2 regions of the Solibacillus sp. GQ1 genome follow, and region 1 is predicted to be linked to the other one. Evidence: riboswitches for the same ligand, from Rfam matches in the RefSeq annotation. Region 1 holds a riboswitch; the other holds the start of a gene.
The links. Region 1 has a riboswitch for FMN ahead of AC6CH1_RS03790 (ECF transporter S component). Riboswitches for the same ligand answer to the same signal wherever they lie in the genome.
Positions count from the first base shown of each region.

Region 2: it holds a riboswitch for FMN, as region 1 does, so the genes downstream of both, ribE (riboflavin synthase) here and AC6CH1_RS03790 (ECF transporter S component) in region 1, are expected to answer to the same signal.

Region 1 is NZ_JCAXEX010000001.1:800,099-815,138, reverse strand. It holds gene AC6CH1_RS03830 (ABC transporter) at 1-345, opposite strand, end outside; gene AC6CH1_RS03825 (aspartyl-phosphate phosphatase Spo0E family protein) at 721-897, shown strand; gene AC6CH1_RS03820 (VOC family protein) at 1,075-1,485, opposite strand; gene glnA (type I glutamate--ammonia ligase) at 1,615-2,961, opposite strand; gene AC6CH1_RS03810 (MerR family transcriptional regulator) at 3,002-3,397, opposite strand; gene AC6CH1_RS03805 (S-layer homology domain-containing protein) at 3,957-5,375, shown strand; gene AC6CH1_RS03800 (YitT family protein) at 5,514-6,371, shown strand; gene brnQ (branched-chain amino acid transport system II carrier protein) at 6,422-7,774, opposite strand; gene AC6CH1_RS03790 (ECF transporter S component) at 7,952-8,527, opposite strand; FMN riboswitch at 8,770-8,943, opposite strand; gene AC6CH1_RS03785 (hypothetical protein) at 9,048-10,265, opposite strand; gene AC6CH1_RS03780 (RNA polymerase sigma factor SigX) at 10,262-10,795, opposite strand; gene AC6CH1_RS03775 (ATP-binding protein) at 10,958-12,733, opposite strand; gene AC6CH1_RS03770 (response regulator transcription factor) at 12,726-13,442, opposite strand; gene ccsB (c-type cytochrome biogenesis protein CcsB) at 13,632-14,816, opposite strand; gene AC6CH1_RS03760 (cytochrome c biogenesis ResB family protein) at 14,813-15,040, opposite strand, start outside.
Region 2 is NZ_JCAXEX010000001.1:1,578,046-1,593,085, reverse strand. It holds gene metE (5-methyltetrahydropteroyltriglutamate--homocysteine S-methyltransferase) at 1-345, shown strand, start outside; gene AC6CH1_RS07990 (hypothetical protein) at 362-541, shown strand; gene AC6CH1_RS07985 (transcription initiation factor TFIIIB) at 919-1,122, opposite strand; gene AC6CH1_RS07980 (hypothetical protein) at 1,168-1,416, opposite strand; gene AC6CH1_RS07975 (RNA polymerase sigma factor) at 1,400-1,915, opposite strand; gene AC6CH1_RS07970 (group-specific protein) at 1,923-2,303, opposite strand; gene AC6CH1_RS07965 (VC0807 family protein) at 2,410-3,093, opposite strand; FMN riboswitch at 3,416-3,552, shown strand; FMN riboswitch at 3,651-3,785, shown strand; gene ribE (riboflavin synthase) at 3,906-4,541, shown strand; partial or broken gene ribB (3,4-dihydroxy-2-butanone-4-phosphate synthase) at 4,557-5,165, shown strand; gene ribH (6,7-dimethyl-8-ribityllumazine synthase) at 5,184-5,648, shown strand; gene AC6CH1_RS07945 (DUF2812 domain-containing protein) at 5,888-7,084, shown strand; gene AC6CH1_RS07940 (LysE family translocator) at 7,410-8,042, shown strand; gene AC6CH1_RS07935 (TspO/MBR family protein) at 8,154-8,879, shown strand; gene AC6CH1_RS07930 (CopD family protein) at 8,941-10,020, opposite strand; gene AC6CH1_RS07925 (copper resistance CopC family protein) at 10,017-10,580, opposite strand; gene AC6CH1_RS07920 (alpha/beta hydrolase) at 10,737-11,486, shown strand; gene AC6CH1_RS07915 (SET domain-containing protein) at 11,508-11,891, opposite strand; gene AC6CH1_RS07910 (SLAP domain-containing protein) at 12,003-12,371, shown strand; gene AC6CH1_RS07905 (hypothetical protein) at 12,394-12,612, shown strand; gene AC6CH1_RS07900 (acyl-CoA dehydrogenase family protein) at 12,872-14,011, shown strand; gene AC6CH1_RS07895 (ABC transporter ATP-binding protein) at 14,016-14,891, shown strand; gene AC6CH1_RS07890 (ABC transporter substrate-binding protein) at 14,904-15,040, shown strand, end outside.

The DNA of each region.
Region 1 (15,040 bases):
TTGTTGCCGCAACTCAGCAATACGATAGGAAGCCTCATAATACATCGGATAGTTTTCTACAGTTAATGAAGCAATTTGTAAGGCCACGGCACTTTTCTGCTGTGTCAGATTTTTAAATAAATCACTGCCATCCCCGTCCCTTGAGGCATCCTGAACTTGGAACTTGGATAATACAGCACGCGAACTATAGTAGTCGCCTCTTTTTTCATTGAGCTGATCCCCTACTGACTCTGCCTTAATAAAAAACATACATCCAAACACAATAACGATCACTGCGAGTAACGCAACAATATTTTTTCGGTTAGAGCGTTCGATGAGAAATCCAACTTTTAATGCCTGCAACATATGTAATCCCCTCCCCCTTCTATATATCGACATTGAAAACGGTTACAAACCTAAATTTCGATTTATTGGGTACTTTATTAGAATAATCTATCAATTAATAATTTACAAACTAAAAGGTAAATTTTCAAAAAACAGGAAAATAAACGCTTTAAATCAACACTTTAATTTAACTATTTCGTTTCATAATTGAAGTCAATATGAGATGAAATTATTTTTGTATAATACACCTATTTTTTACAAATTTATGAACTTTATATTTCTACCACGATTCGACACTTTATTATTTCTTAATAGGATACGATGAATAAGCGCTATTATATTTAATTCGAAAATATAAAACAGCGTAATATTTCAGAAAGGAACATAAATTTAGCAATGAAATTTTTATTTTTCAAAAAAATATTTAGACTAAGATTGAGAATAAGAATTGAATCTAAAAGAAAAGACATGTACAAAAAAGCAAATGATCTAGGATTCACACACCCTGAAGTAGTACATTGCAGTCAAGAATTAGATGAATTACTTAATAAGTATTCAGATACTGCTGCGTAAAATAGAGAGAATACATAAATAATGTTGTTCAGGTTCGTAATATGGATCTGCCATATTTATGTTTTATTAATGAAAAGCGTTGGAGCATAAGCCCCAACGCTTTCTTTTTAATATATTTTCATTTAGTGGTGCGTCCTCGTAGTGCAGGTTTTGTACCTATATACTGTTTACCAGATATTAAATCCCCTCTGTGTTCATCAATACTATTCGCCAGCCATCCGGGTCCGCAAAAGTCACACCTTTTTCTTCCCAATACGGATTTTCAGGCGGCACCTCGTGGTAGCCCATACTAGCGAGTCGAGACTTCACTGCTTGAATTTGTTCGGTATCAGGCATATAAAATACGAGCAAATTATCTTCCGTTGGTGCAGGACATGGACTTCCATCAATATGTTCAGTAAATTCCAGATGATACGATGCATCCGGTAAACCAATCATAATACCAGTGTACCCTCGATGTCCTTTAAAGCCGCCAAGTTTTTTAAGACCAAGACCTTCACAATAAAAACGTTCAATCTGTTCTATTTGATCAGTTGGCCGTGCGATACGAAATTGTGCTACATGTAATGTTTCTGTCCACTGTTTCATTTACATCCCTCCTTACCACATTTTAGAGAGAAAAGGAGAAAAAAACTCTACAACATTAGGATGAAATAAAAATCTTAAATATTGTTTAATGAAAAAAGCGTTGGAGCCTACAGCCCCAACGCTTTCTTCTTAGTACATCTTCATATATTGGTCGCGTTCCCACTGGTGTACAGATGTGCGGAACATATCAAACTCCACTTCTTTTGCTTCTTTGAAGTTTGCATAAATATGTTCACCTAATGCATCAATGATTACTTCATCTTTCGCTAAAGTAGCTAATGCTGCATCCAATGAACCTGGTAAACTTGCAATACCATAAGCTGCACGCTCTTCAGCATTCATCACGTAAATGTTACGGTCAACCGGTGCTGGTGGCTCGATTTTATTTTTCACGCCATCCAATCCTGCAGCCAAAATAACAGCCATTGCTAAGTACGGGTTTGCAGATGGGTCAACTGATCTTAATTCAATACGAGTTGACAGACCACGAGATTCCGGAATACGTACTAATGGTGAACGGTTTTTTGGTGACCATGCCACATAACAAGGTGCTTCATAGCCTGGTACTAAACGTTTGTATGAGTTGACAGTCGGATTCGTCACCGCTGTAAATCCTTGAACGTGCTTTAATACACCTGCTAAGAAATGTTTCGCTGTTTTTGATAACTGTAAGTCTTCCCCTTCATCCCAAAACGCATTTTTGCTTCCTTGGAATAACGATAAGTTGAAGTGCATTCCTGAACCGTTCACACCGAATAAAGGTTTTGGCATAAATGTCGCATGTAAGCCATGTTTACGCGCAATTGTTTTTACTACTAATTTGAACGTTTGAATGTTATCGCATGCTTCCACCGCGTTTGCATATTTGAAGTCAATTTCGTGTTGACCCGGAGCTACTTCATGGTGTGATGCTTCAATTTCAAAGCCCATCTCCTCAAGTTCCAATACGATATCGCGACGGCAGTTTTCCCCTAAATCTGTTGGTGCCAAGTCGAAGTATCCACCATCATCATTTAGTTCTAATGTCGGGTTGCCTTTTTCATCTAATTTAAATAAGAAGAATTCTGGTTCAGGTCCTAAGTTAAAACTTGTAAAACCTAATTCCTCCATTTCTTTTAACATTCTTTTTAGGTTAGAGCGCGGATCCCCTTCAAAAGGAGAGCCGTCCGGACGTGCGATGTCACAAATTAATCGGGCAACTTTTCCCTTTTCTGCAGTCCATGGGAAAATCATGAAAGTATCTAAATCCGGACGCAAATACATGTCAGATTCTTCAATACGCACGAAACCTTCAATTGAAGAACCGTCAAACATCATTTTGTTATCCAGCGCTTTATCTAACTGACTTACCGGAATTTCAACGTTTTTGATTGTTCCTAAAATATCGGTAAATTGCAGACGAATAAATTTAACATTTTTATCGGCTACAATTTTTTTAATGCTTTCTTTCGTTGCTTTGCTTGTTCCATTCACCATTACATTTGCCATACTTCAACACTCTCCTTTTTAGTTGGTCCTACTCAGTTTTATATTGAAAGAAACGCGATAAATCGCCTTGACGTAGCGATGTTTTTTGCATGCGCTGCGCCTGCAGCATTTCTTCACGCAATATAGTCCGCAATTCTGTATCTGTCACGCGTACCACGTCAGGTTTCTTTACATACTCTTTCGATCTCATTGCAAATACCTTTTTGACACCCGCCATATTAATGCCCTGGTCGAGTAGCTCTCTTATTTCCAGCAATGCATCAATATCATCAAGAGAAAACATCCTTCGATTCCCTTCTGATCTGGCAGGGACGATTAATTCATGTTCTTCATAATAACGAATTTGTCTAGCCGTTAATTCCGTCAATTGCATAACCATGCTAATCGGCAGTAACGGCATCGCTCTTCGAAACTCTCGACTCATTATCTCGCCTCCCTCTTCTTACCATTTACTTTAAATCAATGTAATGTTCTTTGTCAATCTAATGTTATAAAAACTAACATATCGTTTTTAGAATAATTTAATCGCATAATTCGAACATTTTAATTCCACAAAAAGAACCGTACGCCAAGAACAGCAATTAGCATACGGTCACCGAAGTTTCATTCTTTTTTATGTGAGCTTTCCTCTATTTTTAAAAGTTGTTTACATTTAAGTTAGTTCCACCTGATTATTACAATCCATGTCACAGTCATAATTAAAACACAAATATATTTCAAAATTATGGACTTTATTGAAATAATTATAAGATATTAATATATAATGGATATATGTGATATGGCATACTAAAAAATGCTTAACTACTCTTACAAATAATAGAAATTTCCCGTTACCCGGAAGCTTATCCGTCTTTCCTGCCGGTCACTTACTTTGTTTCTAATTCATTAGCTGCACGAAAACAGCTGCCGAATTAAGATAAAGTCTTTTGCAAATTATGCATGACACATATGAATATTTGCTTAGGACAAGGAGGATATTTAGTATGAAAAAGAAGTTTTACACATTTGCAGTTGCTTCATTAGCAATGACAGCAGCAACAGTAGCCCCTGCTTCAGCTGCCGTAAATTTCACAGATGTTGCTGAAAACAACATACATTTTAAGGCGATTACAGAATTGCATGCAGCCGAAATTATTAGTGGTTATCCAGATGGAACATTTAAACCCGCGCAGAATGTGACACGTGGACAGGCAGCTAAAATTATTGCCGGTGCACTTGGTCTTGATACGGAAAATGTGGTCAATCCTAAGTTCACCGATATTCCGGCATCACATCAGTACTACGGTTCTATCGCAGCATTGACTGCACTCGATGCAATTAAAGTGTATGAAGATAACACTTTCAAGCCAAATGAAACAATTACGCGTGGGGAATTTGCTTATATGCTCGCTAAAGCATTGGATTTAAAAGCTGAAGGCGACAGCCCTTTTCATGATGTGACTGGGGATAATGAATACGCTTATGTCGTTACAGCTTTATATGAATACGGTATAGCAAAAGGCATAAGTGATACGGAATTTGGCGCAGAGAAATCGATAACACGCGGTCAACTAGCAACATTCATTTTCAATGTAGTGAACGAATTCACAGAAAATGATACAGAAGCGTCTTCAACGGATTCAGCGCTATTAAAAACCATTTTCACAAAGGCAATCGAAAAACAACAAGCTACAACTAGCATGAAAGCAAAAATGACAATGACGCAATCGATGGATATCCAAGATGGGGAAGAACGTATAAAAATCGATACTAACGGAAAAATGGATATGTCAATTGTCAATAAACCTATGCAGTTCTTCATTGAAGGAACAATGTCTATGGTCGAGCCAACAACAGGCGAATCGATTGATATGCCTTTAAAAATGTATATGACAGAAAAAGATGGCATGTATATGTATGAAGGCACGTCAGAAACTTGGATTAATTATCCTGCCGACATGTTCGAAGAAATATTAACGCAAGCTGGCGCACAAATTAATGCTGCTGATCAATTAGAAATGTTGCAGAAATTTGCAACCGATTTCAATATCAAAGAAACGGATGGGTATTATACATTAAATTTGAAAGGTACTGGAGATAACTTTACCGCTCTTATACAAGAACAAATGTCTGCCATGAACTTAGGTTTGGACGAGGAAGTACTGGCCGATATGAAAAATTTAAAATACGATAATTTTTCTTATGAAATCAAAATTAATAAGGAAACATTTGATATAGAAGAAATGGTAATGGACTTCGGATTCGGCATGAACCTGGAAGGTGTTGTAATGAATATAAAAAGTAAATCAACTATGAAATATTCAGATTTTAATACAGTACCAACAATAACAATCCCTGCCGAAGCTCTGGAAAACGCAAAATCTTTGGAGGATTTAATTGAATCAGAAATAGGAAATAAATAATTCCCAAAATTCCCATAAAAGCTGTCAGGAAAAAGCATTGTTTTTCCCGATAGCTTTTTTTTGAAAAAAATGGGGCAATGAAAAGTAATATCGCTATTATTCATGTATAATTGTTACCGTATATTGAGGGGGAATTTTATGTCAAAGCAACACATAGCAAAGTCAATCGGACAAAAAATCATCGTTATTATTGGCGGTTTAATCGCTGCTTACGGATTAGAAGCAGTATTAATACCAAATAACGTATCGGATGGTGGAATCACGGGGATTAGTATTGTCATCTCTCAGCTAACACCAGTATCATTAGGCCTGCTGATCGCCATACTAAACATTCCGTTTATTTACTTAGGATATAAACAGATTGGAAAAACCTTCGCAATCAACTCCGTTATCGGTATCGCATCATTAGCAATTGGTACTTCGCTTATGCACCATGTTCCAACTATTATTACTGGCGATGCATTGCTTATTACAGTTGTAGGAGGAATTATTTTAGGTATTGGTATGGGGTTAGCGCTTCGTAATGGTGGTGCTCTTGATGGGATAGACATGCTTGCAGTGTTACTATCGAGAAAATTGCCTTTCGGTACAAGTGATCTCATTTTGTTTTTAAACTTTTTCGTTTTCATCATTGTATCGTTTGTATTCGGCTTTAAAGGTGCTTTGTTATCAGCAATTGCTTATTATATCGCATCAAAAGTTATCTTGATTGTTGAAGAAGGACTTAGTGGCTCTAAAACATATAAAATCATTACAAAAGAGCCGCTTAAAATGGTCGAAACAATTCGAGATCGTTTAGGAAGAAGCGCGACTTTCAGTACAGTATACGGTGCATACTCCCATCAGGAATTTCAAGAAATTACGTGTGTAATCAACCGGATGGAAGAAAGTAAGATAAAGGGTATTATCCGAGAAATCGATCCGAATGCCTTTGTGACAGTATACGAAGTAGTCGAAGTTAAAGGTGGAAGCTTTAAAAAGCAAAATATCCACTAAAACAGAAAATGGTTGTGTAAAAGGAAATTTTCCTTTTACACAACCATTTTTTAATCCGTATTGATTTCATTCGTGCGTTTCGGAATACATAATCCGATAACCGCTCCTACTAACGCCGGAACAATCCACCCTAAACCAATGGAATAGAGCGGTAGGTAATCTGCGTAAAAAGCTGAAATAGAAGACAGCACACTCACTTCAAATGCCGGCACACTTCCGATTAACGCATTGTACCCATCAATTATACTAATAAAGAATACGAGTAAAATTGCCCCTGCAAATACAGTCCTTTTGTAGTGAAATAGCGGTCCTAGAAGCGCCAGTATTATTAACACTATTGCCAGAGGGTAAAGGAACATCAACACTGGAATTGCATATGTAATAATATTTGTTAAACCAAAGTTCGCAATGATAAATGAAACAACACATAATAGGACTACAAATGTTTTATAGCTGATTTTCGGAAACACTTCATGGAAAAACTCACTGCATGAAGTAATGAGCCCAATACTCGTTTTTAAACATGCAAGTACAATAATAATCGCCAACAAAATTGCTCCGTATGAGCCGAAATAATGATCGGCAACCGCAGCAAAAATTTGACCGCCATTGTCAAATGTACCAATCGCCGTTATACTCGATGCTCCCATGTAAGCAATCAGACCGTAAATCAGCATCATTAATGCCATTGCGAAAATACCTGATTTCCAAGTCGCTTTTGCAATTTCTTTCTTATCTGTAATCCCTGTCCGCTTTATCGCATGGATGACAACAATACCAAATGCAAGCGAAGCAAGTGCATCCATCGTATTATAGCCTTCTTTAAAACCTGTCATAAACGCCTCGTTAATATAAGTTCCAGCAGGCTCAACGAATTTCCCCATTGGAGAAAACAGACTAATACCGATTAGCACAAATAAAAATACTAAAAATGCCGGTGTTAAGTACTTCCCTATAATGTCCATGATCTTCGCCGGATTTAGTGAAAAATAAAAAACGATCGCGAAGAAAATAAAACTGAATACCGCAAGCCACAATGTCGCCTGTGAAGGATCGATAAACGGTTCAAATCCAACAACAAACGGTACTGTTGCTGTACGCGGAATTGCAAAAAACGGCCCAATCGTTAAGTATAAAGCCAATGCAAAAAACAATCCAAACATTGGATGTACTTTACTTGCCAAATCGCGCAATCCATTACTTCCCGACAATCCGATTGCCAGAATTCCTAAAAACGGCAAACCAATTGCCGTAACTAAAAAGCCAATTAGCGCAAACCAATAGTTTGTCCCTGCCAATTGCCCCATTTGAATCGGAAATATTAAATTTCCTGCTCCAAAAAACATCCCAAACAGCATCGTTCCGATTACTGCATAGGTTGAAAATGGTATTTTCTTGTCCATCATATTCTCTCCCAAGATGTCATTTCATGGTGTTTTAATGAAACGTCCTAATTTTCTTAACAATGTACAATATCATATCAGCCCTATAACAGAATGACAATAGTAAGAGTAAATATAAAAGGAGCGATGTCATAAAGTTAACACTTTTATGACATCGCTCCATAATTTATTATTTAATTAAGCTAAATATTGTCTGCGCTGATTTTCAATCCATACACGCATTGAACGGTAAAGCATCGTCACGACCACAAACATCATAATTCCTTTAACAATATTAAACGGTAAAATACCTAACACGATTGTTTCGTACATATTATATTCGAAGCCTAGTAAGTACGTGTACAGCGGTAAGAACGCCACGTAGTTTAATGCCGCCATTCCAAGTGACATTACAACTGTAGAAACAACTAAGCCTGTCATTAACCCTTTTGCAGAAGGGAATTTTTTATAAATATAGTAAGCTGGTAAAATGAATAATACACCTGTAGCGAAGTTAGCCATATGACCTACCGGAATTCCTTCAGGAGCCCCTGTGTAAATCCAGTCAAGCACATTTTTAACAAGTTCAACTAGGATACCTGCAACAGGTCCCATCGTAATTGCCGCAATCAATGCTGGCACATCACTGAAATCAATTTGTAAAAACACCGGGAACCATGGTAGTGGGAAGTTTAACAACATTAGCACAAATGAAACCCCACTCAGCATTGCGATTGTTACGAATGATCGTAACTTTAAACTTCTTTTTTGCATATAAATCTCTCCTCTTTGCTGATTCCATCTCGCAAGAAGAAAGGACGAATCAAATCATTCCATGAAAAAACCCTTATGCTAAACTAGAGCATAAGGGAGAAATAGGCACACTTAAATAAAGGGTCTATCTGTGCATTTGCAGCAATTCCTGTTTTTTGTACACGAAAAATATTCCGTTTACAAATAAGGAATTAGAAATAAGTACTGCAAAGCACGGCATTTTCAAAAAATGACGACCGTACCTTCACCTTCTCCCATCCAGACTATACTGTCGGCTTTGGAATTGCACCAAATCCTGCACACAAAAGTGGCTCGCGGGCTCGAAAAGTTCGACATAACTTCCTCCAAGTAAATGGTCAGAAGTTATAACTTTTATTACCGCCGGTCGGGAGTTACACCCTGCCCCGAAGATGAATCAATATGAAATTATGTAGCAATTACCTTGCTATAACTATTATTATATATAAAAAAAAGGAATTGTAAAGCCCATTGCTTACAATTCCTAGTAAAATTATTTGAATTATTGAAATTCATAATGAATACGGTTCGCCGCAACCGGCTTATCTACCGGTTTTGTGAAGTCATAACCGCCCCATTGTTCCTGTACGATATTTTCAAATTTCACCTGTTTATCAAAACTTGCTGCTGTCATTATTAATCCTTCAATCATTCGCATTCCTTGAGCTGGTTCATAATTGTCCAAGTTTAAAGGTTCTTCAAATGTAATTCTTACAATCGACTTAGCGTATTCAACTTTTAAATATACACCCGGCAATATAACCGTTCTGTATATATCATTCGCTTCCACCGTCATATTTTTGATTGCTTCTTGCACATCTTTAAAGCTCATTCGGAAATTGGGACTTAAATATACCGCCCCATTCCGCATCTGATACATAAAATAATTATATTGAGCGTTCTCATCATTTAATAAAAACGGTTCTTTTACGTCGCCAACATGGTCAAAGTAAATTGGTTTTCCGGCCGTATTTTGTATTTCCACTTCCATATATGCATCTCTGAAAGTGTCGACAAGGGAACCGAGATAATTTGATAAGGAAGCAGTTCCCGCATCATATTGGTGATCTTCCGGCAACATATGAACAAGCCTGTTCCCTTCCTCACGCAATTTGCCCTTGTAAGGATGGTATTCATTAAAGCCTAGCGACTGTTCGTCAAGCAACGGACTGAATGTGTTATAAAGTTCCAGCTTCGTCGGATTTTCTGTACCCGTTTTTTCGGCAACAATTTCATTTGGAATCAATATGCTTACAGGTACACTTTCTGCATCATCCCCTGCAAGACCAATTGCAAATAATGTGTTTTCCTCTAGCTCGCTTTCATAAACTAATGTTTGCTCCGGTTGAGCTTCCGTCGAAAAACTATTAATCATGGAGCGTTGTGTAGATGCATCTTCCTTCGCACTCATTGTCATACTTTCTTCCGATTCCGGAGTGGCAAGATCGAATGTTTCATTCTGCATAGTAACCGATTCATTATTGCCTATAAATTGCGCGCTGATTAAAACAATAATAAATATTGATGCAATCGAGACGAATAATGGCGCCCAACGTATACCCTTTTGATTGTTTTGCTCTATGTGAGGCGGATCTTCATTAAATGCTCCTTCATCCATTAAACGATTAAATACCTCATCTTTTGAACGATGATCAGTTACTTTCGGTGCTTTTTTCAGAAAAAGTTCAATCTCTTTTTCATCCCAATGCTCCTTTTTCATAATGGATTCGCCTCCCTTCCTTCTTGCGCTTCCAATAGCAGCCGCAGATTCTTTAAAGCACGGTGCTGTGTCGTTTTAACTTTTCCGGTCGTCCATCCTAATATCTCCGCTGTTTCCTGAATTGAAAGTTCTTGAATATACCGCATAATAATCACCATTTTCTGATCACCTGAACATTCCTCCAATGCAACCAGTAATTGATGGAGCTGGTCATTTAATTCGGTGAATTGTTCAGGTGAAGGGATTGGGCTTACGAGTTGCTCTGTCTCCCAATCAAAAGCTGTAAATGCATGTTTATCTCGAACTTGTTTTTTTCTGAAATAGTCAATCGCCACATTTTTTGCTATAGAGAACAGCCAAGTTTTTTCCGAGCTTTTCCCTTCGAATCGCTCGTATGATTTTAATACACGAACGTATACTTCGTGGGCAAGATCCTCAGCTGCGGTACGATTTTTCACTAAGTAAAATAAGAAATTAAAAACATCCTGATGATACGTATCGTATAATCGATGGAAAATGGATTGCTGCACCCATCCCACCTCCATTCACGTAATTTGTCGTTTTCGAAACAGAAAAGTTACAGTAATCATCCTTTTACGAACGAATTAGTCTATTAAAAAGAAAAGTTTATCACTTTGAACGATTCAAAATGATAAACTTTTTTATACTCATAATTCCATTACCCCACTTTTTTAAGATAATGGCAAGTAAAATGTAAAGGTTGTTCCTTGCTTTTCCACACTATCAACAGAGATTCTGCCGTTATGTGCTTCCACAATGTTTTTCGTAATGGCCAAGCCTAAGCCCGTTCCGCCTTTCGAACGAGTACGTGCTTTATCTGCTTTGTAGAACCGTTCGAATACATATGGCAAATCATCTTGCGGAATACCCTGCCCTGTATCCCTAATTTGAATTTTTGCATAGTTTTGCTCATTTGCCATAGAAACAGTTACCGATCCATCGGCTGGTGTATGGCGAATCGCATTGTCGATCAAGTTCGTTAATACTTGTTCGATACGGTCCTCATCAATCGAAATAAGCGTTTCATCCGAAAAGTCAGTTTCAATCTGCAGTTGCACATGCTTTTCTTTCGCTGTTTGGTCAAACTTATGTGTCATCCGTTCAATAACCGCTACTAATGGCACGTCTTCCTTATACAGACTCATATGTCCTGATTCCATCCGCGCCAAGTCAAGTAAATCTGTTACGAGACGACTCATACGCTGTGATTCATCGTAAATTATCCGGATCATATCAATACGTTCTTCCTCTGTTGTCACAACCCCATCAATAATCGCCTCAGAATAGCCTTGTAGCATCGCGATTGGTGTCCGGAGCTCATGTGAAACATTGGCAATGAAATCCGATTTCAGTTTTTCCAGTTTCGTTTCCTCGGTTTTATCGCGTATAACAGCGACTGCACCACGAATGGAATCTCTGCTGTACAAAGGACTAATCGTTATACTGTAATAGGATTTACCCATTTCAAACTCTTCGTCCAGCTGATCCTCGAAATTCAACACATGGTCAAGCATTTGATAAAGTTCATCCGGTATCGGCTTTGAGCTATCCAATCCTTTTTCGACGAACCATTTTTGCAGTAGTCGCTCTGCAGGAGGATTGCTCACTAAAATCGTCTTATCGCGATTAAATGTAATAACAGAATCGGTCATCGATGTTAAAATGCTCGATAATTGTTCTTTTTCCTGGTTGATCACTTCCAAATGATGCTTCAATTGACGGCCCATCTGGTTAAAGGCGACGGCAAGCTGACCAATTTCATCATTTTGCTTCGTTTCAATTTTTGAATCGAAACGCCCCTTTGCCAATTCAAATGCATGCTCTCTCATTTTACGCAATGGAAGCGTTATCTTAGAAGAAAGGAAAAATGCAAAAATTGTCGTCAATATAAATGCAATAGCCGCAGCTAACACAACAATTTTCGTCGTTTCATTACTAGTCTGGTGTAAAGCGTCGGGGTTTTTGTAAATAAAGACGGCCCCATGTAGATCTTCAACACTTTTAAGCGGGAAGCCTAATACAATATAATTGGAGCTGTTCGCTTCTTCTCGATTCGAAGGTAGCGTCAGTTCCTTTACTATCGGCTCTGATGATGCATATACTTCTTCAAATGCTTTGCTGCTTATAATTTTTTGCTGAATTTCTTCTTTATTGATGCCTTCTTGTCTTGCATACAATATTTCATCTGAACTTTTGGCGATAAGTACGTTTGTCGTTTCCGTCAATAACTCCGAAATGATTGCAAACTGCTTATCATCGATCTCTTCTTCATCGATAATACTCGCAATGGCTGCGGCTGTTTGCCTTAATGAAACCTCGGACTGTTCGTTATGATAGTTTTCAAGAAACTCCAACATGAAAATTGTAAAAATAAACAGGACAAATGAAACGAGAAGCAAAATGGTTACCCATAGCTTCCCGACAATACTTGTTGCTATTCTAATCATTTACGACCTCGAATTTATAGCCTACTCCCCAAACCGTAACAATCATTTTTGCTGCATTTTCAGAGACACGGTTCAGCTTTTCACGCAGGCGCTTTACATGTGTATCAACTGTGCGCAGGTCACCAAAGAAATCATAATGCCATACTTCTTTTAATAATTGCTCACGGTCGAATACTTTATCGGGTGACTTCGCCAAAAAGTATAATAATTCATATTCTTTCGGTGTTAAATTTACTTCCGTTCCATCTGCTGTCACACGATGTGCATCATGGTCGATTGTTAAATGCGGGAACACAACTAAATCTTTAGAAGATGAAGCATTTGAAACAGGTGAAAATACTGCTGAGCGTCGTAATATTGCTTTTACACGTAATACGACTTCTCGCGGACTAAATGGTTTCACAATATAATCATCCGCACCAAGTTCAAATCCTTGTACACGGTTTGCTTCTTCACCTTTTGCCGTCAACAATATAATAGGCGTTGTTTTCTTTTCGCGCAGTTCAGCACAAACTTCCAAACCATCTTTTTCAGGCATCATAATATCCAACAAAATACAATGATAATCTTTTTCAAGTGCCATCGAAAGTGCTTGTTCTCCATTTTCCGCTTCTTCTACTGTATAGCCCTCACGCTCTAAATACATTTTTAACAAACGACGAATTCGATCCTCGTCGTCCACAATTAACACAGAAATATTTTCAGACACTGGTGTTGCCCCTTTCAAAACTCTATTTCTCTTCTCTATTGTACCTTTTTAGCGAACGATTGAAAAGAAAAGCCCAATCATTCTGATTGAACTTTTCTAACTTTATGACAGTTTATTAATTATTTTGCTTAGAATTGGAAACTATCAAAATTGCTTTAAAAATAGTGTAAAAAGCAAATTGTTGTCACATTATGCATAAGAGTGCAATCCAGCGATAACTAGATTAACTACGACTAAATTGAATAAAATAATAAGGAAACCGATTACCGTAAGCCATGCACTCTTTCTTCCTTCCCAACCTTTTGAGAGGCGAAGGTGTAAAAATGCTGCATAAAACAGCCATGTAATAAGTGCCCATACTTCTTTTGGATCCCAGCCCCAAAATCGGCCCCATGCTTCCTGTGCCCAAATCATCGCAAAAATAAGCGCGCCTAATGTGAAAATCGGAAAAGCAATCAAGATTGAACGGTAGGCGATTTCGTCCATCAGCGTCGAGTTCACCCGTTTTACTAATGGCTGGAACATTTTCGCTATCTTTCTTCTAAAGATCAGTCGAATCAATATATAAATGATTGTACCGAATAGAACAGACCAGAAAACAGTTGTTAGCTTTCGTGCATCAATCAATGCAGGCAACTCAAATAATGGTGTCATACGGTCTTCAGACAGTTCCACATATTCATTCATACCGAAAACAGCCGGCATCAAATACGTAGATGTATTGACTTGATCCAATGTATCAACGTATTCATACTTTGCTTCATAACCCATGGCGTTGAATGTAACCGTTGCTGCAACAAATCCTACGACTAGTACACAGCAGAACATGACTGTTTCCAGCCAAAAGCTTTCTTTTGAGCGCTCGTCCATATTCACATTTCTGAGCAAGTAAATAAGTCCGGCTACCGCACTAATCCCAAAAATCGATTGCCCTAGTGCTGCAGTCGTAACATGTATCGTCAGCCAATGACTTTGCAGTGAAGGTACTAAAGGACTTACCTCTGTCGGGAACATAGAGGCAAAGGCAATTATCAATAATGCAATTGGTAAAGCAACAACACCTAATGCCGCAACTTTATACGTAATGTAAATGACGATAAACGATAGTACTATGAACATACCGAATGCTGTAGTAAATTCAAACATATTACTAACCGGTGCATGTCCTGTATACGCCCAACGCGTAATGAAATAACCTAACTGTGCAACAAAACCGATAATTGTAACAACAAGGGCAATTTTACCGTATTTATCCGCCCGTGTTGCTGCTGTGTCATTTTTCACTTTAATTGCGCCTGCAAATAAAAATGTACCAACTAAGTAAGAAATGAATGCAGCATACAGTAAATAACCGCTTAAATCGATTAAACTCATAAGGTTTTACCATCCTTTTCTGTTTCAACATGTTCATTGTTTTCTATTTCCTGTTGATCTACGTATTGCGGTAAATGAGCATGCTTCGTTAATGCATCTAAATCTTTTTTCATACTAAACCAGTTTTTATTCGTATGTGCCGCCAGACGTATTGTTCCATCCGCCAACTGTTCAATCCATATACGGCGATGATTCCAATAGGAACCGATTGCAACACCAATCAT
Region 2 (15,040 bases), 780 kb from region 1:
CATATGTGTTATTGTGAATTTAATGACTTTATTGATGTAATTGAATCATTGGACGCGGATGTGATTTCGATTGAGACATCACGAAGCCATGGAGAACTGGTAAAAATACTAAAAGAGACACCGTACAGACTGGGCATCGGTTTAGGTGTATATGACATTCATAGCCCCCGTATACCAACAGTGGAAGAAATGGCCGTTATTATCGGAGAAAGTAAAGAAGTGATCGAAAAAGAACAATTTTGGATCAATCCCGATTGTGGACTGAAAACTCGCACGGAGCAAGAGACGATTGCATCATTGAAAAATATGGTGGCCGCAAAAGAGCGACTAAAACTGTTGAATTAATGAAGGGGCGGATACTATGAGTCAAATGAAAAGAAATTACAACCCCGTGTTTTTGACGGCTGTAATGAATGGCTTTACAGAAAGTAATACAAAAAGCCTTAAAGAGTTACGTGATGAGTTGATGACGTCATACCCAGCGGATGAAAAGGAAATTCAAAAAGCATATTATTTTGTAAAAGCGGAATTAGTAGGTTGAAGTGATCTTTAGAAACAGGTAGAAAATACAATGAGGCCGGGACAGAAGTAGAAATTTCATAAACTAAGGAGAAAAACCTTATTAAGAAACGGATATTTTATAAAATTGATTGGAATGGAGGGCGAGTGTTCGTGCTGACGGTATCACCTTTCGCAACAAGCACAGCTTCCTGCGGGAATAGCGAAATTTATTTTGCGACGAAAGCGAAGCGTCAGGAGCACTGACGCCTGAGACTTTCGTGTAAGGCCACGCCCGAGGAAAGCGCCCCGGAATGGAAATCAATTTTTACGCTCAGCAAAAAAATGCAATTTTTCTCTAAGAGAAAAATTGCATTTTTGGATTATGTCCCACCCTCTATTTGTAATCCCGATATCGAATTAAAATGTTCCTTTAAATTTCTCAGGCTTTACGACATAGCCTTCAATAATAAAACCGCATTGTGTACAAATAATATATTCGATATTGGAACCTAAGCTCATTTTATTGACAGGTGACATAACACTGTACCCGCTATGTTTGCCTTTCCCTAATTCAGAGCAGCCGCATTTTGGACATTCTTTTACGGTTGTCGTATTCTTCATTTCTATCACCCTTTCATAGTTAGGTAGCCAGCAAAGGAATTACCATTAGTTCATTAGGAATCCCTGTAAAATTGCTAAAAACAAACCAAGGGAAACGGGGAAAATTTTAAAAAACAGATAGCCCTTTGATTGAATTGTCCATTTTTCAAATGGATCTTTCGTCGGAGAACCAAGATAGCGAATAAACTTTTGAAATGGTGACTGCTTTTTTGCAAGTTTTGTCACAGGTATGTCGATTTTATAGGAATCAAGCAAACCGGATAGCTCTTTTTCCTTTTTAAATTCCTCGTTCATGTTGGAAATCCTCCTTTAATTCAGCCTTTAAAGCTTTAATAGCGTGATGAAGCCGTGATTTTACCGTACCGATCGGAACATCCAATATTAAGGCAATTTCTTCTTGCGGCAAATCTTCATAGTAAGCAAGCAAAATTACAGCCCGCTGTTTATCCGGCAAGTTGGAAATCGCTTGTTGAATGACGAGTGTGTCTTCGGTTTGCAGCGTTTTTTTCTGAATAGGGATGAGAAAAGGCAGGAGTGTCTGCCATCGTTTGCGCCTTTTCAGCTTATTGATCATAAGGCGGTAGGCAATCTGAAACAAGAAGGACTTTACCGTACCACGTTGCTGTTCATACTGAAATTTTTTTGATTGCAGCACTTCAAAGCTGTCGTGAACAATATCGACACTCAATTGCTCATCTTTTGTATAACGGTACAAAAAACAGAACAGCGGCTCATGCAACTGGTCGTACAGTTGTGCCAACGCTTCCGAATCGCCAATTTGAAACGCGATCATCAACTGCTCATTGTTCGCTATCATAAACGTCACCGAAACGTGCTTTAATACTTTTTAGTGTAGCCGATATGCGCATGACCAAATACACAACCATTACAATGACCCATGCCTGTGCCTGGTTCGTAAAAAACTGAACATAAGGGTTTTCAATTGTTTCACCGGATGAAAGTAAAATGTTCAAAACTTGCACACAGATAATCGTATAAACCGCTAAAATCAGAGTAATCGTGTCAAATATATTCCAGCGTAAATAAACGGTTGTTTTCGCATAATTAATTTTTTTACCTTCCCTGATAATATGTTTTCTAAAAAACGGAATCAAAATCGTAAATAATACAACCATTTCAACTGCACTCACAATTAACGAAATTTTAAAACCAATCCCCATATCGATTTCTCCTTACTTAGTTAAATTTTATAACAAGCTGCAACTTTTGATGCATTCACTGACTATACAAACAGGAGAGGAAAAAGGTTCAAAAATTTTTTAATATTTATTCTGCGACAATTTCCGGTTCCTGCCGCTTTTGCAGATTATTTTCATTTAATCGGTTCATATAGTTTTGTACAACAACATTAATGTAAAAGAACATCCCCATTAAAATTCCGGAAAACACCCAACTCGCTACCCGTTTATAAATAAGCATGTCACCATAACTGTCAATTCCATATTTACGAAGCAGGAAGACCGTAATTCCTGCCATAACCAGTCCTCGAATAATGAAGACAACCTGGATCAGCTGAAACCATCGGAAGATCCCTTTTTGAAAGAATAATGCTTTACTTTCCTTTCGTGCATGTCCTTGCAAATAAGCAAAATCAACTGCAATATACAGGGAAAAAGGCTGTTTTACGATGAATAAAATTACATAGAGCAACGTATAAAAAAGACCTAAATAAACGTTATTCCAAATCATCTGCTCCGCTGAACCCGACAGTAAATCGACCGCTGTACCTATAAGCATTGAGCCTAAAATAAACAGGCCTGTCACATTGAATTGCCGGTCTTTAGCAAAGCGGTAAACCGTATAAATTATCCCGGGAACAGTGGACAGCAGCATTGCGGCATAGTCACCAAAAGGCTCTCGCCCAAACTTCCAGATTACATAAGGTAATGCTGCATAAAACAGTAGCTCTAGAAAGATAAGATATTTATTCGACTGTGAATTATTTGCCATAAAAGCCTCCATTACCGTTAAAAAAGTATTTGTTTTTTTATATTACTAAAGATTATCCGACACTATATTTTATGAAATAGTTATACGAAAAAAAGCAACCAAGTAAACGAAAGACACTTAAAAAAAGCTTGCAATAACTCCTTTCTAATTTATGTAATATTATGTATATTCTTCTACGTATTATCTTTAGTAAAGTTTCAAAATTTTTATAATTTAACAGAGGGGATAGAGGTAAAAGGATTGATGGAACAAAAAGTAAGTAGGTGCTAAAATACTATTAGCTTTTTAAATTATTTATGTTACAATAACTTTCAAATAAAATAATTTCCTTCGGGGTCGGGTGAAATTCCCAATCGACGGTGATGAGTTTATCTCTAAGCCCGTGAGCCACTTTATGTGTGCAGGATTTTGGTGCAAATCCAAAGCCGACAGTTATAGTCTGGATGGGAGAAGGAATGGCAACGCATTTTAAAAATTTGATTTTAAATGTGCTTTTTTGCTATACACTTTTCCTGTCGCACCTTGTGACGGGTTTTTTTATTTTATTTGAAAAAAATAATTTCCTTCGGGGTCGGGTGAAATTCCCAATCGACGGTGATGAGTTTATCTCTAAGCCCGTGAGCCACTTATGTGTGCAGGATTTGGTGCAAGTCCAAAGCCGACAGTTACAGTCTGGATGGGAGAAGGAAGCAATGTCAGCAGTTTTTTGAAAATTTACTTCAAAAAGCTTATTTGATGATGCTCAATTTTCCTCTCATCGAACTCCGAATTCAATCGGGGTTCTTTTTTAATCTTAAAAAGAGGTGAGCAGGATGTTTACAGGAATCATTGAAGAACTTGGAACGGTTGAAACAGTCAGCCAATCCACACAAGCGATGGAACTAGCCATTCGCGCAAGCACAATTCTAGAGGATGTTCAACTCGGGGACAGCATTGCCGTTAACGGTGTCTGTCTGACAGTGAAACAATTTTCGCCGACCGTATTTTTGGCAGATGTCATGCCGGAAACCGTCAAAGCAACAAGCCTACAGCAATTAACTGCTGGGATGCCTGTCAATCTAGAACGGGCAATGTCGGCAAATGGTCGATTCGGTGGACATATCGTATCGGGCCATGTTGATGGAATTGCAACAATACAACGGAAAAGACCTGTTGCCAATGCAGTTTATATTGATTTGGCAATGGAAAAGCATTTGTTTGCTGAATGTATTAAGAAAGGCTCAATTACAGTGGACGGCACGAGTTTAACAATTTTTGATGTGACGGACACATTCATTACCATTTCCTTAATCCCTCATACGTATGAACAGACTGTATTAGGCTTTAAAAAGCCGGGAGATGTTGTGAACATTGAAACAGATCTAATCGGAAAATATGTAAAAAAACATTTACAAAATCAAACGGAAAGTACAATTACAATGGACTTTTTGCAACGTACAGGATTTTAAAGGAGTGGTGACAAAATGAATACAATTGAAGAAGCAATTCAGGCATTGAAAAACGGCGAGATTATTATTGTGTCAGATGACGAGAACCGTGAAAATGAAGGGGATTTTCTTGTGTTAGGAGAATTCGCTACACCGGAAAATATTAATTTCATGGCGCTTTATGGAAGAGGGTTAATTTGTACACCAGTTTCATCTGCAATTGCAGAAAAGCTTTCCCTTCATCCAATGGTGCAAAGCAATACCGATACATATCAAACAGCTTTTACGATTAGTATCGATCATATCCATTCAACGACAGGTATAAGTGCATTTGAGCGTTCTAAAACGATGTTAGCATTACTGGATCCTGCAACAAAACCGGAGCATTTTCATCGTCCCGGCCATGTTTTCCCGCTCATTGCTAAACAGGGAGGCGTGTTGGAACGTCGCGGGCATACGGAAGCAGGTGTTGATCTGGCGAAACTATGCGGTTCGAATGAAGTTGCGGTCATCTGTGAAATTATGAACGAAGATGGTTCAATGGCCCGCATGCCACAGCTCGAAAAGATTGCACAAAAACATAACCTGAAATTTATTACAATCGAAGACTTAGTTCAATATATAAAATTAACTACCGTATTGGTATAAAAAGGAGCAATTAAAATGGGAAAAACATTTGAAGCACAATTAGTCGGAACAGATCTAAAAATCGGAATTGTCGTAGGGCGCTTTAATGAATTTATTAATGATAAATTATTAAGCGGTGCAATTGACGGCTTAAAACGTCATGGTGTTGATGAAGCAAACGTTGATACAGCATGGGTTCCAGGTGCTTTCGAAGTACCGTTTGTTGCAAAAAAAATGGCTGAAACAAATAATTATGATGCAGTAATCGGTTTAGGTACGGTCATTCGCGGATCAACTACACATTACGATTATGTATGTAACGAGGCGGCAAAAGGAATTGCCAAAGCAGGGTTGGACACAGGCGTACCGGTAATTTTCGGCATTGTCACAACTGAAAATATCGAACAGGCAATCGAACGTGCTGGTACAAAAGCAGGCAATAAAGGCTACGACAGCGCAATGTCTGCAATTGAAATGGCGAACTTGAATAAAATGTTTTAATAAAGATTAGTGCACGCCACTCAAAATGCAGCTCAGAAAATATTGCTGCTTGCGGAAAGTTAGTTCTAAGCGGTGTAATAGGCAATCCTGCATTGGTAGGGTTGCCTTTTTACTGTGAACATTTTCAATATTCTTTATTGCGTCAGAGAGTGCTGAAATAGTTTGCTGATTCTAATTATTTATTTACAAACATTCCCTTCTATTTTATTGTTAGGTCAGTCATATGAGGAGGGAGAGCGATGGCAGAAATAGTACGCAGAATAAGACCCGGGCAGTATTGGCGTATTAAGGAACATGAAAGCTGGTTTTCGGATATGTCCGAGCAAGGGCTGCATTTTTATGAGATTGGCACACATTTTGCAAAGTTTAAAAAAGGTGATCGCAAAAGAACGGGCTACCGACTTGAACTGGCAAAAAACAAATATATATCGAGTGAAAAAATTCGGTTATACGAAGAAAGCGGCTGGGACTACATTGCGAGTGACAGCAATTTTCACGTATTTGCAGCACCGACTGATCGTAAAGTAAATGAACCTCCAATAGATCGGGAAGAGCAAATCTCAATAGCAAAAAAAGCTTTTAATAAAGCATTATTTAATTTTATAGTTAATTTAATCGCGATTATTGTAATCACTACGGTCTTCGTCAAATCTTTCGAAAACGGAAATATTTCTGTTTTGCAACTGATAGATGGATATACACTTGCTCCATTATTAGTATTGTTTGTTAGTTTTATGCAAATAATTCCGATAGGTAAAAGCTTATTTGGAATCAATCATTTGCGGAATGAACTTAAAGCTGGGATATTAGACGATCAACAAAAACCATGGGAAAACTTTTACCGGTCAAGTATTGTCTACAGTTTCATAGTATTAGTAATTACATTAACTCTTGTGTTAATACCGATTTACCAAATATGGAGTATGAAAACAAGCCCTTTAACAGAAGAAGATGCAGGGCTGCCAATTGTCCGACTAGCTTCCATTGAAAATCAGCCGCATCTTAAAAGGAAGCCACTTTACTTTGAAGGCGAGGATTTGGGAAGCAACTACTCATCACAGTGGAATATTTTTGCTTCTGTCCAATATGATTCAACAGAAATGGGCGTTATTCAGGAAGGGGAATGGTACGATCCCAATCATGCATATCAACCATCAATCTCATCGGAAGTTTATAAGTTACGGTTCCATTCCCATGTTAGCTCATTAGTTAATGAGTTAATAATCAAGCATACATATGGAAGTGAACCTAGAAGTTTTAAAGAAAGAAAACACACAGCTTTTGATCGACTGCTGATTCGGGATAATTCTTTTCATAAAGATTTTCTCTTTGTAAAGGGGCGGGCCGTGATGTATATCAATTATACTGGTCAGGTTGAAGATGATGTAATCATAGAGAAAGCTGCTGAGAAAATGGCATTACTTGCTGACGATTGAAGGAGTCACTAGTAATATTCTAATAAATATTTAAATCATCTAATATCAAGTTGACATCTTCTAATAAGTTACCGATTTTCTAATTATAAGGCAATTGTACTAATAATGCTCTTAGATGTTTAAATAAACATTCGGAAAATGCTAATAACCTATTGAAGTTTTCTAATAAATATAAAATTCTTCTAATAAAATCAGTTGCCGGTCATATCATAAGAATGCATACAAGTAATGCCACACTAGCAATCCATTAAACTATAAATTCCCCTAGCTTCATTCAGATGAACATGTTACCATATTTAAAAATTCAGAAAATGAAGGTGAGTAAATGGAGAATGTTGTGTTCTTTATCATTGCGTGTGTTCTTCTGATTGTATTGCCGGGTCCTGATACAGCTATCGTTACGAAAAATACAATCGTTAACGGACAAAAGGGCGGATTTCAAACAATGGTCGGCTCTTGCGCAGGATTAACGGTCCATACAATTGCAGCGGTGGCAGGGCTATCGGCGATTATCGTAAAATCTGCCGTGGCATTTACAGTGTTGAAATACGTAGGAGCAGCCTATTTATGCTATTTGGGTATAAAAACATTGATGAGCATGCGTGCTAAAAAAGCTGATTCAGAGGAATTGACGGACATTCCGGAAATTGAAGCTAAAGGCAATTCGTATTTTAAGCAGGGACTCATTACGAATATCACAAACCCTAAAGTAGCAGTATTTTTCCTGACGTTTTTACCGCAATTCCTATCTAAAGGCGCAGAACCGTTTTGGCCATTTTTGACGATGGGAATCATCTATATTGTTTTAACATTTATTTGGTTTGCGCTCTATGTTTTTTTATTAAACAAAATCCGCAATTTCATGAAAAAACCTGCTACACAATCGGTAATCGAAACGTTGACTGGAGCTGTTCTTATCGGTTTTGGAATCAAACTTGCCTTTGAAAAGCAGACTTAAAAATAATTTTGCATAAATCACATTACCTTTACAATCAATAGCCCATTTACCGCTTATTCTTTTTTAAAGAAGGGTATAGTTCCCTAATTCTAGAAAAAAGGATGATGAAAAATGGGCTTGTATATTACAATGTGGATAGCCATGATTGCTGTAATCGTAGTAAATGCGCTATCCAATACACTGCCTTTAAACGGGCAAACGGCATCAGAAATTACGAATCGATTAGAAGTGTTATTTACACCAGCAGGCTACGTATTTTCTATTTGGTCGTTAATTTATGTACTGCTTGTCATATGGCTGATTACGATATACCGCAAAGTGAAAGACAATCGTTTTAAAGGAAAAGTAGGTATTTTATTTATCATCAGCTGTATATTTAATATTGCTTGGCTGTTCAGCTGGCATTATGAACAATTTATACTATCCATTATTGTAATGTTCTTTTTGTTATTTACACTCATTGCGATTTACCTGCAGTATAAAAACACGGAAAAAGGTATTTCAGAACGCTTTCCGTTTTCATTTTACTTAGCGTGGATATCCGTAGCGACAATCGCTAATGTAAGCTATGTCTTAAAACATCATGGAGTCGATTTGGGGATATCAGAGGTGATCGGATCACTCGTACTTGTCGGGGTTGCGGTCATTCTCGGTTATTTGGCGGTTGCTGTTTCAAAAGATATTTTCTTTACTCTTGTTATCGTTTGGGCACTCATCGGTATTGCTGTAAAAACAGATGAACCAACAATGCAGAACGGTACAATAGTGTTAACAGTAATATTAATCATCGCGGCGCTTGTTCGCTATATGCGTATGAAGACAAAAAGGCTCGCCTAATGAATAAGGGTTGTAGTATTAGTCGGAAATGACTTTTACTACAACCCTTTATTTTTTGACGTTATTTAAAGAACACAATCGACATAAAGCCCATGTAAAAACATAATGCCAGCGCAAAAGTCATGGCAGCCGATACAACAACCGGCAGCTGTTTAATATAACTTACGATGACAAGAGCGATGAACAGTGCAGTCAACAGGAAAAATCCTAACCCGATACCCGTCATTTGTAAATACCCGCGCATGCCAGCTTCAATCGAGCTACGGTAGAACATTTCAAAAAACGGAGAAATTTCCTGAACATAAAAACTCGGGGGCTGTTGTTCACTATAGAGCGCTGTAATGAATAATATCATTACGAGCAAAACTGTTTCGATTCGTACCCACGTACGCGGTTCAAATAATGGCTTGTCCATCTTCAGTTTAATGAGCAGACTGTTTGCCAAAATAATAACAGTCAAAGGTACGAGCAGAACATGCTTAATGAACAAAAACTGTCCATAATTGCTCGACCAGCTTGTCACATAGCCCGGCACGATTGTGTCAGTCATAAGGACACCTGTTAATGCAACTGCCGTAAAAGCTACGAGTGCCACGGGGGAGAACCACTTCAGAAAGGCATCCCAGTTTTGCGCATCTTTTGAGAAAAAGCTCATCAGAACTAAGATGCCGAGCCATACACTGACAGCTAGAAGGTGAACAAAATCCAATGCCGATCCGACAATGCCTGTCATCGAACCTGCATGACTAATATAGCCAATTGCCGTCATAATGGCGATTAAAATAAAAATTGACATGACCGATATAAGCTTCGAAGGTTTTTTCATAAACTGGCGAATCATTATAAGCAAAATAATCGTAAAGCCAACGACCGCGAGCCATGAATGGCCAACTTTAAATTTCAAAAGGAGCATGCCCAATGATTCGATGAAGCCGAACTGTGGTGTCAAAATTGTCAGCAATTGAATATTCGGTACAAATGTGACAATCGGCAAAATGACCGCACTAACAATAAGCCACTTGGCTGAAATATCGATTTTTGGGCGAATTGTTTCAGGGATACAGTATAAGATAAATGTTCCCATAAGAAGAGCTAAACTCACATAAAGTAAAAATTGACTAAAAATTGTCAATGACATCATTTTGTATTTTTCCGTCTTGCAATAGTGAAAATACTTACTATTATAATAAGAAGTAAAAGGGCTCCAATGATGTATAGTAATGTATCGTTTGATGTTTCTTCATTATCTGCCGCAGTCGTTTCCGCTACGTTGTTTTCTACCGTTTCGTCTACTTCCGCTTGCTCTTCATTTTCTTCTGTAACTTCTTCTTCGGCCGGTTCTTCTGCTACAGGTGCATCAACCGTAAAGGAAAATTGACCTGACAATGGGTGGCCATCTGCACTAATACTATTCCATTCAACGGTATAGTCATCATTTGGTAATGGATTTTCAAAAGTACCCGTCAATACACCATCGACTAAATCCATCGATACTGTTTCTATTTCTTCACCGTTACTTGAAATGACGTTAAATGTACTGCCTACTTCAATTCTCCCGGCGTATGTAAGTTCAATCGACTGCAACGGTTCAGTTACAACTGCTCCATCCTCGGGATTAGTCGTGTCTAAATACGTATGTGCTGCTGCGCTCGGTACAGCTAAAAATAGTGCAGCAAGAATCGATAATAATATTGTTCTCATATTAATATGATTCTCCTTTCATATGTTTTTTTGTTCAACCATATTGTAGCCGAACAATAAAACAAATGCACTGTTTCCGCTTTTTAAACTTGAGGAAATGACAGTAACAGAGAATTATTATGCTATAATATTGTCACAAATGAAAAGGGGATTAACATGCAACAGTTTGTCGAGGATATTTATTTAAAAGGACATAAACAGGCCGTTCTGCTTTTACATAGTTTTACGAGCAATGCGAAGGAGATGCACTATTTGGCAAAAATGCTTCATAATAAAGGGTATACGAGTTATGCGCCAAATCTGGCAGGGCACGGAGCATCACCGGAACAATTATTTGCAAGTTCTATGAAACGCGTATGGGAACATAGCAGACAAGCAGTACAGTTTTTAATCGATGAAAAATATGAAGCGATTACAGTAATTGGCCAGTCATTAGGTGGTGTACTTGGAATAAGACTGGCAAATGAATTCCCTGAAGTGAAAGCTTTATGTATTATTTCTTCACCAGTATTGGAGCGGCCAGTGGAAGGTTTGGAACAGCGTGTCGTCTATTATTCCAAGAGGTATTTACAAAATAGAGGAAGCTCTGAACAGGAACTGCAAGCGTTTTTAGATAATCACTTCCCAAGACCTGCCGAAAAACTGATTGCGCTGCAGCAGTTTATCGTTGAAACAGGCAAACAGCTTCATTTGCTGAAACAGCCTCTTTTCTTGGCAAAAGGTATGCTGGACGAGCCGGTTTTCCATCAAAGCATTGACATGATTGAAAAGAATGCAATTAGCAACGTCATTACGAAAAAACAATACGACAACAGTGGTCATCTTATTACATTAGGAAAAGAACGCCAATTACTGACGGAAGATATCATTCGCTTTATCGAAGGAATAGAAAAAGGAACTGTCTAATTTTTAGACAGCTCCCCCTTGTTATTCTTCTTCGTTGTTAAACCATAGTGGGTCATTATCATCTACATCGCCATTATAATTAATAAAAATCTCTTTACCGGCTTCAATATCTTTATAAGCAAAGAAATCGAATGTTTCGTTGTCGAAATTAATTTCATACGTGGCATTCGGCTCATATGAATGATTAAATAGCATTCCGTAGCCCAACAGGATTGCAGAACGGCCAATGCCAAATTCAAACGCATAATCTGCAAGATTTGTTTTTTCAATATGTTCATGCTGCTCATTTGGATAGCTTAGTACCGGTGCTTGGTGGAATAACGTTCCTTTAGGAATTGCATTAATCGCAAAAATACCGCGATTATATTCCCCATCACTTATCGGGGAATTCTTTACTTCGATCATATTTTTTCGCCTTCTAACTTTTAAGATTCTTTCCTACTGTAACATGTATTATAGAAGAAAGGTTGTTTTATTGCTTATTTACATAAATTATTCATTGAAGGGGTGAAGTTCATGCAAAAACTGCAATTTGAAGCTGCATGGGATAAAACGATTTCAGATCAGGACCGGTTATTAATCGAACAAGCTTTTCAAAAAACAAAAGAACAGGATGAGCATATTTCCTGTTACGTAATTAGAAGGGCCTTGAATCATAGAAAACAGCTGCTCATTACAACGCTTATTCATAACCGGACTGATCAACAACTTAATTTCCATAATAGGGAAGTAAGTATTATAACAGAAGCGGGGAAAATTGCTCAAAATTTTACAATGGATGCACTTGAAATTCCTCCTTATTGTTCAATGCCGTGGACTTTTATTTTCGACGAAAGTATTAATTTTCAATTCACAGAAATAAAACAGATGGATATTGAAATATAATGAGATTGAGGTGAAGGAATCGATGCATGAAATGAATGCAGGAATTTGGCTCACATTCGTAACCCCTATCTTTTTAGTCAGTGCGTTATATTTTACACTGTCATTTTTACAGCACTTGAAAATCGACAATGATCGATTAATGACACAATCGAAGTGGGGTGCAGTCATCTCTTTGGCGATTGCATTAATTGTACCGGCGATTTATCAAATTGTTGTTTATTATCAAGTCATGCATTACTAAACATACCAAAAACTAAAAGACCGCTATGAAAATAGTGGTTTTTTCTTCTTCTAACTTCGAAATCACCCTATAAATCACACAATTAATCTGTAAAAAAATACAAATAAATGCGGTTTTTTACGTTAATTCGCTAAAAGCATACTATTCCAGTATGAATTATTCAAATTAACTATTGACTTTAAATACATGCATCTGTAAACTAACGAATTAAGAATACTGAATTGCAAGAAAATTCTATAACTAGTAAAGGAGAGGTGTTATGGGAGCAGTTGCACATATTGATGAAATCGCGGAAAAGCTTGCCGAACAGTTTGAACAAACAGCAGTAGAAAGAGATAAAATTGGAGGCAATGCTAAAACTGAGCGAGATTTAATTCGCGAAAGCGGACTTTTGAAACTTTTAATTCCGACAGAATACGGTGGTTTAGGTGGGAATTGGTATGATGTGTTTCAAGTCGTTCGGACGATTGCACGTGCGGATAGTTCACTGGCACATGTTATAGGCTATCATTTTATCAATCTTGTTACACCGCATTTATGTGGTTCACAAGAGCAAAAGGAATTTTATTATCGCGAAACAGCTAAGCACAATTATTTTTGGGGGAATGCGTTCAACCCGGTGGCTATTCAACTGAAGGCTGAAAAAACAACAACAGGCTATTTGTTAAACGGCGTAAAAACGTTCTGTTCTGGTAGTGTCGATTCGGATGTATTATTAGTATCGGCGTTAGTGGAAGAGCAGGATGAGCCATTATTGGTCGTTATTCCTAGTAAACGGATAGGTGTAGATATAAAAGGCGATTGGGACAATATGGGGCAACGCCAGACAGACAGTGGAACGATTCTTTTCAACGATGTTGAAGTACATGATGAAGAAGTGTTGCAGCAAGGCTTTTACGCAAGCGAGTTTTCACAGCTGCGTCTGAATATCGCTACATTTATTTTAAACCATGTTTATTTAGGGATTTCAGAAGGTGCTCTTCAATCAGCGCTTACATATACAAGAGAGCAAACAAGACCGCGCGCCGTTACACAGACTTCGGCGATTGAAGATCCGATTATCCAACATCATTACGGCCAGTTTTACGTACAGGTAGAAGCAGCAACCCTGGTTGTGAAAAAAGCGGATCAATTATTACAGGAGCTTTGGGATGAACCTGAAAAGATTACCCCTAAGCATCGCAGTGATCTTGATGATGCATTGCAAACAGCGAAAATCTTCACAACGCAAGTAGGGCTCGATATTACATCAAAAATTTTCGAAGTGATGGGTAGCCGCGCTACTGCAGGCCGTTATGGGTTTGACCGCTATTGGCGTAATTTGCGGACGATGACACTGCATGTTCCGGTTGATACATCGATCCAATCATTAGGTAGAAAATTTCTGTTAGGAGAGTGAGTACATGGTTCAATTATTGGAACGTCCAGTGCCACAACAAACCCCTATATCTACGAAAGATAGTACAGAGAAAAAAACGAAGATTAAAGTCCAGAATATCGATTTCAGTTATGATGCGACGACAAAAATTTTAAACAATATTCAGCTTGAAGTACAAGATGGCGAGTTTCTCGTATTTATGGGACCTTCCGGATGCGGGAAAAGTACATTGCTCAGAATGATGGCAGGGCTTGAACCATTTTCAAATGGCAATATCGAAATAAACGGTAAATCCGTAAAGCAAACTCACCCTGACTGCGGAGTCGTTTTCCAGGATTATTCCTTATTTCCATGGCTGACGGCACAGGCGAATGTCATGCTTGCATTAAAACAGCGTAATAAAAAAATGCCAAAAAAAGAGCTGGCACATATCGCAGAGCAATATTTGACACTTGTCCATTTAGGGCACGCAGTAAAAAAATATCCTGGCCAAATGTCAGGTGGTATGAAACAGCGTGCAGCCATTGCGCGTGCATTAAGCTACGGTTCGGATTTACTGCTGATGGATGAACCATTCGGTGCTTTGGATCCTGTCACACGTATTCAACTGCAGGATCTGCTTGTTCAAATTAGTGCCGAACAAAAACGTACAGTCGTATTTGTTACACATGATGTTGACGAAGCCATTTATTTGGCGGACCGTATTGTCATCTTTGCTCCCGGGAAAAACGGGGCGGTGACGAAAAGCATTCAAGTACCAATTGAGAAAAAAGGGACGGATCGTCAAAAACTATTTGAAAACAAGAAGTTCCGTGCATTTCGTGAATCCCTTTTAAATGAGATGAACGAACAGATCGTCAATAGTTTAAAAACAGAAATAGCAGATGGCGCAGGAATATAGGAGGATCGTTGAATGAAAAAAACAAATCAGAAATGGATCGCTTCACTCGCTTTAACAGTAGGTTTACTTGCTGCATGCGGAGATGATGAACAAATTTCAAAAGGGGCAGCCTCTGACGATTATGAAATCACGGTTGGTTTAAGTCAGTC